Regions from separate parts of the Erwinia sp. SLM-02 genome, predicted to be linked through region 2. Evidence: predicted binding sites of a transcription regulator. Region 2 holds the regulator's gene; the other holds the start of a gene.
The links. The regulator Fur, encoded in region 2, represses iron uptake genes when iron is present. The targets are predictions, from matches to a motif close to ATAATAATGAGAACNACTATCAA.

Region 1: a site for Fur is predicted at 2,107-2,129, ahead of PGH32_RS10105 (TonB-dependent siderophore receptor). Genes of this name have one in related genera too.

The regions. Positions count from the first base shown of each region.
Region 1 covers NZ_JAQISN010000001.1:2,153,719-2,161,134, forward strand. The annotation lists gene PGH32_RS10095 (NtaA/DmoA family FMN-dependent monooxygenase) at 1-1,047, opposite strand, end outside; gene PGH32_RS10100 (helix-turn-helix transcriptional regulator) at 1,159-2,055, opposite strand; gene PGH32_RS10105 (TonB-dependent siderophore receptor) at 2,335-4,479, shown strand; gene PGH32_RS10110 (ABC transporter substrate-binding protein) at 4,489-5,631, shown strand; gene PGH32_RS10115 (ABC transporter ATP-binding protein) at 5,634-7,349, shown strand; gene PGH32_RS10120 (ABC transporter ATP-binding protein) at 7,346-7,416, shown strand, end outside.
Region 2 covers NZ_JAQISN010000001.1:445,563-452,978, forward strand. The annotation lists gene PGH32_RS02190 (beta-N-acetylhexosaminidase) at 1-222, shown strand, start outside; gene PGH32_RS02195 (LysR family transcriptional regulator) at 209-1,126, opposite strand; gene PGH32_RS02200 (MFS transporter) at 1,213-2,568, shown strand; gene PGH32_RS02205 (hypothetical protein) at 2,565-2,954, shown strand; gene mtr (tryptophan permease) at 3,071-4,318, shown strand; gene fur (ferric iron uptake transcriptional regulator) at 4,374-4,820, opposite strand; gene fldA (flavodoxin FldA) at 5,214-5,744, opposite strand; gene ybfE (LexA regulated protein) at 5,890-6,171, opposite strand; gene ybfF (esterase) at 6,318-7,082, opposite strand; gene seqA (replication initiation negative regulator SeqA) at 7,345-7,416, shown strand, end outside.

The DNA.
Region 1 (7,416 bases), 1.7 Mb from region 2:
AATAATCAGCTGGCGCAGGGTCTGCCCTTCTCGGGCGAAGCGGGTGAAAATCTCCGCCCGTCCGCGACGCCGGTTAACGCTGGTCAGATCGGGCAGCAGATGCGACGGAATCGCTTCATCCAGCGGCAGATCCTGCAGATCGACGTTGCCGCCGAGCATATCCGCCAGTCGCAGTCGCCCGCGCTGATAGTCGATGCGCTGGTGCTTTTCCTCCAGCCTGCGCGCCACATCCGCCGGGCTTTCACCGATGATTGAATGGAATGAGTTCATAATCAGCGGTGCCGTAAGTCGTTCAAAACCCTGCGCCCGCTGGCGGACATCGCTGACAAAGGCCTGCGCGGCGGACAGCGTCGGCTGCGAGGTATAAATGACCTCGGCATAGCGCGCGCCCAGCGTGATGCCCGCTTCGGACTGACCGGCCTGAAACTGCACCGGTCGGCCCTGCGGCGGCGGCGGTACGTTCAGCGGCCCGGCCACCTGGAAGACATCGCCGCGATAGTTCGCCGGATGCAGCCTGGTGTGATCGACCTTTGCACCGCCGCTGGCCAGCCGGCTGACGGCAGCGGGATCGTTGGCGCCGAACAGTGCGTTAATCACTTCAATAAATTCGGTCGCCCGCGCGTAACGGTTTTCCGGCGAGGGCAGTTCACCGCCGCCAAAATTTTCCTCGCCGACCGACGAGGTGACCGCGTTCCAGCCCGCACGACCGCCGCTGATGTGGTCAAGGGTGCCAATCAGTCGGGCGAGGTTATAAGGGTGCTGAAAAGTGGTGGTCACCGTGGCAATCAGGCCGATCTGCCGTGTTACCTGGCTTAACGCCGCCAGCACCACAATCGGATCCTGGCTACCGGTGATCCCCGCCAGTCCGGCGGGATCGCTCTGAAGCAGATCGGCGGTAAACAGCCCGGTGATTTTCTCGCGCTCGGCTATTTTTGCCAGCGCCACGGCGCGATCGATGCCGTAAGTCACCGGCCTATCGCCCGCGGCATAAATGGCACTGCTCGCCCCCACCAGGGTTTTTAAACGTCTTCTCTCTCCACCCGCCACCGTTATCCCCTCATTTTTCATCCCGTTCAGAGGGTTAAAACATAGCGGCATGGCATTTTAGCGCCACCAAGAAAAATGAATGTCGATGGGCAAAAATCAGCTAAAGGTGAGCTATCCCCGCAGGGATTTTGGCGAAATGCCATATTTTTTGCGGAAGGCGACGGAAAAATGCGCCGGGGTGTAACCCACGCTGTACGCGGCCGTCGACACGCTCATCTCACCTTCGGTGAGCATCCGCCACGCCGTCTCCAGACGCAGATTTTGCAGATATTCGAAGACGCTTTCACCGAACTGACGGCGGAAACCCACGGTCAGCTTGCGCGTGTTAAACCCCACGCTCAGGGCCAGTTCGGCCAGCGACGGCGGATTGAGCATCCGATCCGCAAGCAGCGAACGCGCCAGATGCAGCTTGTCGATATCCCCGCTGGAGAGGCGCAGCGCGCCGGACTCCCGCTGCGGTCGCGAAGTCAGCGTATCCAGCGCATGGGCAACGATTTCCAGCGCCTTACCGGACAGGAACAGCGCTCTGGACAGCCCCTGCATCGGGCAGGTCGCCACCTGGGCATGCAGCGACTTGATGGTGGCAGACGCATCCAGCACCAGCAGGCGCGGACCGCTGAATCGCCGGAGCTGGAAAGAGTCCTCCAGCTGCTGCTGAAACTCGCTGTCGATATGGCTGGCGACGGCGGCAGGCGTCAAAGCGACGGTGGTGTAATCCAGCTGGCGGCCGGGTTCAAACCGCTGACGGCTCTCCCCTTCCTGCTGATTCCACACCGCGCAGACGCAGGGACCGGTAATATGCTGCCTGCCGGAGCCGGGCAGATCGCACAGTAGCTCACCGCGATCGACAACGATCAGCTTCAGCCCCGGGACCAGCTGCTCCTGAAGCCATTCGTCTTTATCGGGCCGCAGCGAACCGCTGCTCATGGCAATGGTGCCATCAAACATGGCGTGGTTAGCAGGCAAAGGAAGCGCGCTACCGGAGGCGCTGTCGCTAAACTTGTTCATGTCGCTGTCCGTTAGTTCCGGCGGTTTTGCGCCGGGCGTGGCAATCACCGGATGAAATCGATTCTCATTCTCACATTACCAGTCTCACCGCCTGCCGTCCACCTCGGGACGAAAGTCTCTTTTCGTTAACCTTATAATTACAATGGCTTTATCCGACGTATCCCTGTTAAAAAATCGAAAGAAATAGTCGCGCCAGCGAAAGCCTCCGCCGTTGCCGAAAATCTCCCGCCAGTGAGAATAGTCAGCGCTTATTTCACAGTAAAAGCCGGGGAGGCTCTGGTGTCCGACCATAATAAACATAAATTATCGACAATCGCCGCGTGCGTGGCGCTTGCCACCTTAAGCATCGCGACATCCGTGCGGGCGCAGCAGCCCGGCGAAGAACAGACCCTGACGGTCACCGCCGATGACAGCGCAAAACCGACTGAAGGCTATGTGGCAAAGCAGAGCAGCACCGGCAGCCGCACCAACAGCTCGGTGGTGGCTACGCCGCAGTCGCTGAGCGTGATCGGTCGCGACGAGCTGACCGACCGGAATGTGCAGACCACCACCGAGGCGCTGCGCTACACGCCGGGCGTCTTTACCTCTACGACCGCGATCAACTCACGCTTTGACTACTTCAGCATCCGCGGCTTTGACGCCACGCTGAACGGTTCGCTGCTGGACGGCCTGCGGTCGACCACCGCGCAATCCTACGTCCGCTATCAGCCGTATGGGCTGGAAAGCATCGATGTGCTGCGCGGCCCGGCAGGGTTTATGTACGGCAGTGGTTCGCCGGGCGGCGTGGTGAATGCCGTCAGCAAGCGCCCGACCGAAGAGGCACGCCGCGAAGTGGGTGTTCAGGTTGGCAACCACGGCCGCTATCAGGGGCAGTTTGACGTCTCCGGTCCGCTGACCGATGACAAAACCGTACTCTACCGCGTGGTGGGCGTGGGCCGCGACAGCAATACCCAGTTTAACAACGTGCCGGACGACACGATGTATCTGGCGCCGTCGCTGACCTGGCAGCCCAACACCGATACGTCGCTGACGCTGCTCTCCTCATTCAGCCGCGACACCTTTGGTCCGCCGCGCAGCTACACGCCAATTAACGGTACGCTGCTGAGCAACCCCAACGGTAAAATTCCGCGTAATCAGTATCTGGACGGCAGCAACCTCGACAACCACATCACCCAGTTTAACGTCGGCTACGAGCTGGATCACCGCTTCGATAATATCTGGTCGGCGCACTCCGCCGCGCGCTACAGCTATACCGATCTGCTGACCCAGACCTATTCCGGCGCCGGTCTGGCGGCGGATATGCGCACGCTGAAACGTAACGCCTATGAGTTTGGCATTGTCGGTAAAATTCTGGCGACGGATAACAACCTTAAGGCCGAGTGGGATGCCGGCCCGGTGCGGGGCACATCCGTGGTGGGCGTGTCCTATCGCCGCACCGGCGAGGATTACTACCTGAACTACGGCGCCGCGCCGTCAATTGACATCTACAGCCCGACCTACGGCGGCCGCTTCACCACGCCGGCAACCACGTTTAGCAGCACCTATCAGACCGCCGATGAAACCGGGGTTTACCTGGGCAATACGCTGGCGCTGGCCGAACGGCTGATGCTCGACCTCTCCGCCCGCGAGGACTGGGCATCGGTCCATACCGCTAACCGGGTGAGCAACACCAGTACCGATCAAAACGATCACCACTTCACCTGGCGTGCCGGACTGACGTGGCTGACCGATGTTGGCGTGGCACCGTACGTCAGCTACACCACCTCGTTCGCGCCGGTGCTGGGTACGAATCTTTACGGCGAAAGCTATAAACCGACCACCGGCAAGCAGATTGAGGCCGGGGTAAAATACCAGCCGGAAAGCGTCGACGGCCTGTTTACCCTCGCCTGGTTCGATCTGGAGCAGAACAACGTCTCGACAACGGACCCGGATAACGCCCTGAACACCGTCCAGACCGGGCAGGTGACATCAAAAGGCATCGAGGCCTCCGCCAGCGTCAATATCACCCCGGCGTTTAAAGCCATCGCCAGCTACACGTGGAACGATCTGGAAACCACCAAAACCAGTACCGCCAGCGCGCTGGGTAAAACCCCGACCGGCCTGCCGGAGCAGATGGCATCGCTGTGGGGCGACTACAGCATTCAGCAGGGCCCGCTGGCCAGCCTCGGCATTGGCGCGGGCGTGCGCTACGTCGGCAAAACCTGGGCGGATTCCGCCAACACCATCCGCGTACCGTCCTACACCGTGGTGGATGCCGCCGTGCACTACGATCTCGGCCAGCTGAGCAGCTCGCTGAAGGGCGTCAGCGCGGCGGTCAACGTCAACAACCTGTTCGATAAAGACTATTACACCACCTGCTCTTCCACCTCGTGCAATCAGGGCACTGACCGCACGATCGTGGGCAGCGTCAGCTACCGCTGGTAAGGATATAAAATGATGATCACACTTCGGGCAGGCTCCGCTGCCCGCGGTACGTTTAACGTACTGCTGATGATTTTACTGCTTGCCGCCTGCGCGCTGTTCGCGACCGCCCGCGCCGCTGAAAGCAGCAGCGTGACGGTGACCGATATGCTTAACCGCACCGTGACCCTGCCCGCGCCGGCGAAGCGCATCGTGCTGGCCGAAAGCCGCCACATTATGACGCTGGCGCTGCTGGATAAAGACCCGCTCTCCCGCGTCGTCGCCTGGGGTACCGACCTGCAACGCTACTCGCCCTCAACCTGGCAGGCGCTGAAGCAGCGCTTCCCGCAGGCGGCGTCGATCCCGGAAATCGGCGATCTCAACAGCGGCACGTTCTCAATGGAGGCGGCGATTGCGGCAAAACCGGATCTGGTGGTGTTTACGCTGTATGGCCCCATTCCTGACGGCCTGAGCAAGCTGGACGCCGCCCACGTGCCCTACGTATTTGTTGATTTCTTCCGCCATCCGCTGACCAAAACCGTGCCGAGCATGCGCATGCTGGGCAAACTGACCGGCCATGAACAGCAGGCAGAGGCCTTTATCGCCTTTTACCAACAGCATATGGACGACGTGGCGAAACGGGTGGCGAAAGAGCCGACGCGACCTGGGGTGTTCTTCCACCTCAATCCCGGCGGCGAAGAGTGCTGCTTTACCTCCGGCAAGGGCAATATGAGTGATTTTATTGCCGTCGCGGGAGGGGAAAACCTCGGCGTGAAGACGCTGAATCAGGCCATCGGCAGGCTGAATCTGGAATACGTGCTGGCGCAGAAGCCGGACTTTTACCTGGCCGGTGGCGGTTCCAGCGTCAGCCGCAAGGGGCTGAACGTCGGGCCGGGCGTTTCCGCCGCTGAGAGCGCTCGTTCGCTGAAGGCAATTGTGTCCAGTCCGTCGCTCGCCAGCCTGTCGGCTATCCGTAACCACCAGGGTGCGGGGATCTGGCTGTTCTTCTTCGATAATCCGCTGTTCTTTATCGGCGTGGAGGAGATGGCGAAAATGCTGCATCCGGCGGCCTTTGCCGACGTTGACCCGGCAAAAACCTTTGATGAACTCAACCAGCGCTTCCTCGCCTTCCCGCTGCAGGGCTCATTCTGGACCACGCTGAACGGCCAGGAGTAATCATGAAAAAGCCAGTTGCCGGTCTGACTGGCCCTTTACTGCCTTCCCTGCTGCAAAACGGGGTCATTCATCTGCTGATCGTAGCCTGCTACGGCGCGCAGGCGTGGCTGACTGCCGATGCGCTATGCCTGCTGATGCAGCAGGGGCTGGCCGCCGACATCACCCCGCCGCTGGTGATGATGGCGGCCATCATTCTGCTGCGGGCGCTGCTGCTGTGGCTGAGTGAATATACCGCCCAGCGCATTGCCCTGGCCTGCAAGGTAAATCTGCGCGAGCGGCTGCTGAACCAGCTGGTGCGCTTTGGCCCCGGCCTCACGCTGCTGCATCCCGGCAGCGATATTCAGGGCGCGGTCAACGGCGGCGTGGAGGCGCTGGAAGGCTATTATAGCCGCTATCTTCCCGCCCTGTTCAGCGCGCTGTTCGGCTGTAGCCTGATCGTCCTGATGCTGGCCGTCGTCGACTGGCCCTCTGCCCTGCTGCTGGGAATTTTCACCCTCGCCTTTCCCCTGATCGACGGGCTGTGGATGCGCTGGCAGATGCCGAAAGCCAGCGGCGTTTTCACCGCCATGGGAGCCTTTGCCGCCCAGCTGCTGGATGCGCTACAGGGTCTGCTGACGCTGAAGGCGTTCGGAGCGGCAGCGGCATGGCGTGAACGGCTCGCGGCTCGCGCGTCCGACCTGCGTCAGGCATCCATGGCGACGCTGAAGGTGATCCTGATGCGCGGCGGCATCACCCGGCTGGTCAGCCTGAGCGGCATCGCGCTGGTGCTGGTGTTCAATGCCTGGCGCGTGGTGCATCACGATTTACTGCCGTTTGTCCTGCTGCTGACGCTGTTCCTCACCCGGGAAGCGTTTCGCCCGCTTATCCGGCTGGAAAACGCTTTTCACACCGCCTGGGCGGCGGGCGGCGCTGTTGGCCCGATCAACGACCTGCTGACGCTGACCGCGCCGGTTGCCGAGCCGGCAAACCCACAGGCCAGCCCGCTGCGTCATGATATCCGCATCGATCGCCTCAGCTTTCGCTATCCGCAGGGCAACCTGGCGCTGTCGGACGTGTCGCTGACGGTCGCCGAGGGCCAGTTCGTGGCGCTGGTGGGTCCTTCCGGCGCGGGTAAATCCACCCTCGTCACCCTGCTGCTGCGCTGCTTCGATGCCGAACAGGGCAGCATCCACATCGGCGGCGTCGATATCCGCCAGCTGTCGCTGCAGGCGCTGCGCGAGACGATCGGGGTGGTTTCTCAGGAGGTGTTTCTGTTCCACGGCACGCTGGCTGACAATCTGCGGATCGCCAGGCCGGATGCCAGCGATGATGAGCTTGCCGAGGCCGCCGCCGCCGCCCAGCTTAGCGAGTTGATTGCCGGACTGCCGCTCGGCATGGCGACGCCGGTTGGCGAACGCGGCGCGAACCTCTCCGGCGGGCAGCGACAGCGGGTGGCTATCGCCCGGGCGCTGCTGAAGGACGCCCCCATTCTCATTCTTGATGAAGCGACATCCGGCCTGGATGCCGCCAGCGAGCGGGCGCTTCGCAAGGCGCTGGCCGCACTGCGCAGGCGACGCACGACGATCGCCATCGCCCACCGGCTGGAGACCATTCAGGATGCCGATCGGATCCTGGTCTTCGACCACGGCGAGCTGGTGGAACAGGGAAATCATCATCAACTCAGCGCTGCCGGCGGCCGCTACGCGCAGCTGATGGCGGCACAGGGAGAAGCACCATGAAAGCGCACACCGACGGCGGCATCGCCGGGCTGGTGCACATGGTGCGCGGCCAGTATCGGCTGCTGGC
Region 2 (7,416 bases):
GCTTATCGTTTACCCCAGCCGGGTGCGGTGATTGTCGATAGCTACCTGCAGGCGAATACGGCACTGCCGGGCGTTATGGTGGAATACTCCGTCGATGAAGGGCAACACTGGCAGCGCTACAGCGACAGCCGTCGCCCACGGATTAATGGCGAAGTCTGGGTGCGAACCCGCAGCGCGGACGGTAAGCGCTTCAGCCGGACGGAGCATGTTATGCCCCTGTAGGGACGATCTGGCCCGGCTGCGTCGACAGTTTCTGAGAGAGAAAGTCGATAAACAGCCGGGTTTTTCGCTGCATGTCCCCCTGTCCGGCAAACACGGCGCTGACCGGCTGCTCCGGTAACCGCCATCCCTGAAAAAGATGCTCCAGCCTGCCTGCGGCAATATCCTCGCGAACTAACCACTCCGGCAGCACGGCAACGCCCATCCCGGCCAGTGCCATCTGGCGAACGATTTCCGCGGCGTTGGCGGTAAAAGCAGCCTGGGACTTCAGTTCTGACCGGTGATTATCCGCTCCGTGAAAGGTCCAGCGGCCGGGGTGCGTCAGGTTGCTGTTGTGGATCCACGGCATGGCGGAGACATCCTGCAGCTGCTGTGGGCGGCAGCGGCTGACCAGCGAAGGCGCCGCCACCAGTAAAATGGCATAGTCTGCCAGCCTGCGGCTTTTCAGTGAAGAGTCGCGCAGCGCCCCCAGCCGTATCGCCACATCCAGCTTATTACTCACTAAATCATCCAGTGAAGCCCCGACGCTGTAGTTCAGCTTCAGCAACGGATGGCGCTGGCAGAATTCACTGACCAGCGGCATCACGAACCGCTGGCCGTATTCCCACGTTGACGTGATGCGCAGTTCTCCGGAGAGGGAGTGATGCTCCGTGGTCACCCGTGCGACCGCGAGGTCAATATCCGTAAAAATCCGCTGAAAGTCCTGATAAAACTGCTGGCCGTGCCCGGTCAGGGCCACGCTGCGCGTGTTACGTATCAGCAGCGTGACGCCAAGCAGCTGTTCAAGGTTTTTGATATGCAGGCTGACCATGGCCCGGCTGATACCGAGATTGCTGGCGGCACGGGTAAAACTGCCGCTGTCCACAATCGCAAAGAAGGTGTGGATCTTATCAAGATGTGCGTGCATCAGATTATTCAGTTTAATCAAACAATCATTTAAATTTATGCGTCTTTATTTGTCAGGTCAACCGCCGCTATGCTGCGCGTGGAGGTATGACAATGCACTATGGTTATCGGGTTGCGGCAATTTTTTTGCTCGGCTTTTTTATTGATTGTATTAATATTTTTATGTCGGCCATTGCGCTGCCGTCGATTGCGGCGCAGATGTCCGTGGCGACTGAGTCCATCAGCTGGGTGGCGAACGGCTACATTCTGGGCCTGACGCTGATCGTGCCGCTGAGCGGCTGGCTGGCTTCGCGCTTTGGTGCCCGGCAGATGATTGTCGCGTCGATGCTGATTTTCAGCGCAGCGGCGCTGGGCTGTGCGCGGGCCGACTCCTTTACCACGCTGGTTGCCTGGCGCTTTATTCAGGGCGCGGGCGGCGGGTTACTGATCCCGGTGGGGCAGGCACTGACCTTTAATCTGTTTCAGGGACGAAAGCGCGCCGCTATCTCAACGCTGATTATGTGCGTCGCGTTGATCGCGCCTGCGCTGTCCCCTCTGCTGGGCGGCCTGCTGGTGGATGTACTCTCATGGCGCTGGATCTTCTACAGTAACATTCCCTTCAGCCTGCTGGCCGCACTGCTGGCGGCAATCTGGATCCGTCCTCAGGAAACGGAGCGTGTCCGGGCGGATATCGTCGGGATTATCCTGGTCTGCGGGGCTTTGGGTGCGCTGCTGAGGAGCCTGTCCCTGTTCAGCGAGCAGCAGTCGTTGCTGTATGCCACGCTGTGGCTGGCTGCGGCTTTGCTGCTGGCGTGGGGGTATCTGCGGCATTATCGTCGCCAGCCGTCGGCGATACTTGACCTCAGCCTGCTGCGAAATCGTCAACTTAACCTGTCCATCGCCGTTTACTATGCCGTACCGGGCGTATTTACCGGCGTTAACCTGCTGACTATTTTCTACATGCAGCAGGTTTTGCATTTCAGCGCCGGGCATACCGGCAGCTTTATGATGCTCTACGGTGCCGGAGCGCTGGTGGCGATGCTGGTCGCCGGGCGAATTTATTACCGGGTAGGCGCGCCTCGCTTATTCTGCTGCGGTCTGCTGCTGCACAGCGGCGGCATTGCGCTGCTTTCTCTGGTCGGTCATCCGGGGGATGGGGAGGTGCTGTGTGCGGCCTATCTGCTGATGGGGATCGGGGGTGGGATCGCGGCGAACTGTGCGCAGACCACGGCATTAATTGAGCTGAACGAGCAGCAGATGAGCCGGGGCAGTACGCTGTGGAATATTAACCGCCAGCTGACGTTCAGCCTGGGTACCGCGCTGTTTACGCTGCTGCTGGCGTTACTGAGCCACTATTTTCCCGGTGAAAGGGCATGGCATCTTGCATTTATTATTGCGGCCGTGGTCGGATTACTGCCGCTGTGGCTGATTTATCAACGACGTTTTCATAAGGAAATTCAATGACAGATTTAACCGACAAGGCTTCGCAAAGCGTGATTGTGCTGCACCAGCTGATTGAGGCTGTCTTTCACGGCGACGGCAGTCAGCTTACTGAGCTGCTGACGCATTTTGATGACGATTTTATGATGGTCACACCGGCCGGAAAAACCCTGGCGCTGGCAGAGGTTGAGGCCTTATTCGGCCGCTTAACCGGCGCACGGGAGGGGATGACGATCGCCATTGAGCAGTGCAAAGTCATTTCGCAGCGGGGGGATGAAGTGGTTATTCAGTACCACGAGCTGCAGCATCAGCAGGAGAATCACACTCATCGCATTTCGCTGGCGGTAATTAATTGCGCAACCCAGCCGCCGCGCTGGCGCTATCTGCAGGAAACGATGGTAACAAACTGATTACCGTACTAGTTCGTGAGTGCGTAATTGTGTAGAATGTGCGGCGTTGATGCCGTACATCCAGTGAATAATTCCGGTGATGGCGGCGAGTTTCCGTTTTTTGCTAAGGATTAGTCATGGATTTACCGGTTTCCACCGCCCGCCTGCCTTCGACACTCTGGGGAACCTTAATTATTAGCGGCACCATTATCGGTGCCGGGATGTTCTCACTCCCCGTGGTGATGTCCGGTGCCTGGTTCCTGTGGTCATCTGCGCTGTTGGTTGTCACCTGGTTCTGCATGCTGCTCTCCGGGCTGCTGTTCCTGGAGGCCAGCCTGCATTATCCCGCCGGGGCCAGCTTCGACACCATTACTCGCGATCTGCTGGGCCGGGGCTGGAACCTGATTAACGGACTGTCGGTGGCCTTCGTTCTGGGGATCCTCACCTATGCCTATATCTCCGCCAGCGGAGCCATTATTCAGCACACGCTGAGCCAGCTTTCACTGCCGGTTTCTGCCCGCAGCGCCGGTTTCGCCTTCACGCTGCTGGTGGCGGTGTTTATCTGGCTGGGTACCGCGATGGTCAGCCGTATGACGCTGATTTTCCTCGGCGCTAAGGTGATTACGTTTCTTATCATCTTTGGGGGTCTGCTGTGGCATATCGAACCGGTAAAACTGCTGGACAGCCAGAGTGAAGAGAGCCACTACCTGCGCTATCTGTGGATGGTTATCCCCTTCTGCCTCGCGTCATTCGGCTATCACGGGAATATTGCCGGGCTGGTCAGTTACTATCAGAAGAACGGCAGCCGGGTATGCCGCTGTCTGGTGTTCGGCACGCTGCTGGCGCTGGCGATTTATTTTATCTGGATCGTCGGCACGATGGGGAACATCCCACGGCATGAATTCAAAGCAATTGCCGCTCAGGGGGGGAATATCGACGTGCTGGTTGCCGCACTTTCCGGTGTGTTGCACAGTCCTTATCTCAATCTGCTGCTGGATATTTTCTCGAACTTTGCCGTGGCCTGTTCGTTCCTCGGCGTCAGCCTGGGGTTCTTTGACTATCTTGCCGACCTGTTTAAGTTCGATCGCTCCGCGTTCGGTCGGTTAAAAACGACCGTTGTCACCTTCATTCTCCCTCTGACGGCGGCGATGATTTGGCCAAACGGTTTTCTGGTGGCGATTGGCTACGCCGGGCTGGCGGCAACGCTGTGGGCAGTGATCACGCCGGCGATGCTGGCACGAAAAGCGCGACAGCGTTTTGCCACGGCGGGATGGCAGGTCAGGGGAGGGATGGCTCCGATCGTGCTGGTGCTGATCTTTGGGGCGGTGAATGCGCTGGTGTCTGTATTATCCTACTGGAACGTCCTGCCGGTCTATGCCGGATAACAGGCAAAAAAAAACCGGTGGATAGCCACCGGTTTCATGCTGATTTCAGAACAAATTACTCGTCATCGTGCAGCGTGTCGTCTTCACGGCAGTCGCCCTTAGAGCAATGGCCATAAAGGTACAGGCTGTGGTTGCTCAGTTTAATTCCGTGGCGCGTTGCGATTTCACGCTGGCGCGCTTCAATGTACTCATCACGGAATTCAATAACTTTACCGCAGTCCAGACAGATCAAGTGATCGTGGTGGTGCTGCTGGGTCAGTTCGAAAACGGATTTACCGCCTTCAAAGTTATGACGGGTAACGATCCCTGCGTCATCAAACTGGTTAAGCACGCGGTAAACCGTGGCTAAACCGATTTCTTCGCCCATATCAATCAGGCGCTTATACAAGTCTTCCGCACTGACGTGATGGCCTTCTGGTTCCTGAAGCACTTCCAGAATTTTCAGTCGTGGAAGCGTGACTTTCAGGCCGGCCTTCTTTAATGCGGTATTGTTGTCAGTCATGCGGATATTGTCCTGTTACTTTGCTAGTCACTTAGTGGCTGAAAAGCCCTGAACATCGGTTGACGCTAGAGTTGGATGCGTCACAGTATAGAACTCATACATCGAAATGAAAACAACAGGAATGCCTGAAACCACTGTTGGATGTAAGGATTAATGTCATTACGTCCTGGGAGGCTCGCGTCCAAATCGTACTAAGTTAACATTTCGCTCTATCTCATCCCTTCGCCCGGTGATGGAAAAAGATCGTTCAGAGATGCTGAAGGATGAGAAAGCGGGTAACCGATAGGGTTATTGTACATTTTTACAGGTGGAAGTTACAAATACGTATCTATTACTTCTATAGGAAAAATCACTGACTTGATGTGAGATGTCTCCCACATCAAGCCGTTGGCATCAGGCTTCGATGATTTCTTTCAGCTGAAGTTCATCAAAAATCTGTTTCACCCATTTATCAACGCGCTCATTGGTCAGTTCCGGCTGACGGTCTTCGTCAATGGCCAGTCCAAGGAAGTGGTTGTCATCGGCCAGCCCTTTAGAGGCTTCAAAGTTGTAACCTTCGGTCGGCCACTGGCCTACCAGAATCGCACCGTTTGGCTCAATGATGTCGCGGATGGTGCCCATCGCATCGCAGAAATATTCTGAGTAGTCTTCCTGATCGCCGCAGCCGAACAGGGCAACCAGTTTTCCGTTGAAGTCGATCTCTTCCAGCGTCGGGAAAAAGTCATCCCAGTCGCACTGGGCTTCACCGTAATACCAGGTGGGAATGCCCAGCAGCAGAATGTCGAAGGCTTCAAGGTCTTCTTTGCTGCTTTTGGCAATATCACGAACTTCTGCAACGTCTTTACCCAGCTGTTTCTGGATCATCTTTGCAATGTTTTCCGTATTGCCCGTATCGCTGCCAAAGAAAATGCCTACGATTGCCATGAGTTTAATAACCTCTTGAATCTTAATGATATGGTGGCTGCCAAAATTTTTGCAGATGGCGTTAATGATAGCAGACCGCCGGGAGCGGATAAATGAGTAATCCTGCTGCTTTTGTCGCATTGTGCCCTGAGGGCGCGCGCGACGTTCAGGACTGAAGGTGTTTTAACTGGTTCAGCAACATCTCTTCAATCAGCTCGCTGCGGCTCATATTGCGCGCATCGGCCAGCTGGTTCAGCGCATCAACGGCTTCACTGTTCATTTTCAGCTCGACGCGCTTAAGCCCGCGAACTTTATCGCGCTTAAGCTGATTGCGTTTATTGATGCGCAGCTGCTCATCACGCGTCAGCGGATTAGTTTTCGGTCGTCCCGGGCGACGTTCATCTGCGAACAGATCGAGCGTTGTGCGGTCCGTGTTCTCTTTTGCCATAGAATAGTGATACTGAAAGGCTGGATTTCTGATGTGTCAGGCCGTTATCCGCCGGAAAAATCACCAGCGGAAAAATGTCAGCGCGCATCATACCCCAGTGAAAGTGATGACGACAATGTTTTAACAACATAGGGAAATAATTGTTTTTACAGCACAAAAAATCGACGAATTGCGCGTAAAACTGCATCAGGTTTTTCAGCATGCACCCAGTGCCCCGCCCCCGTTACAACGTGGGCCCGCGCCTGAGGGAATTGCGCCAGCAGCGCGTCACGATATTCATCCGCCAGATAGGGTGAACGTTCACCGCGTATAAATAGCGCGGGATGCGGCCAGGCGGGCTGCGGTTGCCAGCCGATAATCCGGTCGTAGCACTGATACAGCACCGGTACATTGAAGCGCCATTCGCCCTCGTGGAACGATTTTAGCAGAAACTGGATCACGCCTTCTTCCGCCAGCGTCTGGCGCATCAGCGCGGCCGCTTCGCTACGTGAGGCGATCCCTGCATCCGTCACCGCCTGCAGCGCGGAGAAAATATCATCATGATGGCGCGTCGGGTAGGCGACCGGTGCCATATCGATGACCACCAGCCCCGCTACGCGATCCGCTGCCAGGGCGGTTAACTTCATGGCAATTTTACCACCCATTGAGTGGCCGATAACGCCAAAGCGCTCGACGCCCAACCCGTCTAACGTTTCCAGCACGTCCTGCGCCATCAGCGTGTAATCCATCTCCGGCGACCGGGGAGAAAGCCCGTGGTTGCGCACATCAAGCTGAATCAGACGGCGATGCTGTTTTAACTCGCGAGCGAGCACGCCAAGGTTATCCAGGCTGCCAAAAAGCCCGTGAATTAACACCAGCGGTAAATCGTCAGTCGCAGATTGTTCAGATTGCAGGCGGACATTCAAATTCATAGCAAAGTTCTTACAGTTGAAACGAAGGCTTAGGGTATCATGGATTTTACATTTTCTGCCGGGGGTAGCACAGACGGTGCCCGCGATCTTTTTACGGCAAATTCTGACTTTTGCTGGCAAAGAGGGCTTACGCTACACCCGGAGTGGATTTAACTTTATAATCCTGAAGTTAGGATCCAGGTTTCAGAAAACGGACGATCCTGAAGATCGCGCCTGTTTTTATGCCCGATTCTGACAGAAGCAACAACCGTACTGGATAAAGATGAAAACGATAGAAGTCGACGAAGAGCTATACCGCTATATTGCCAGCCATACTCAGCATATTGGGGAGAGC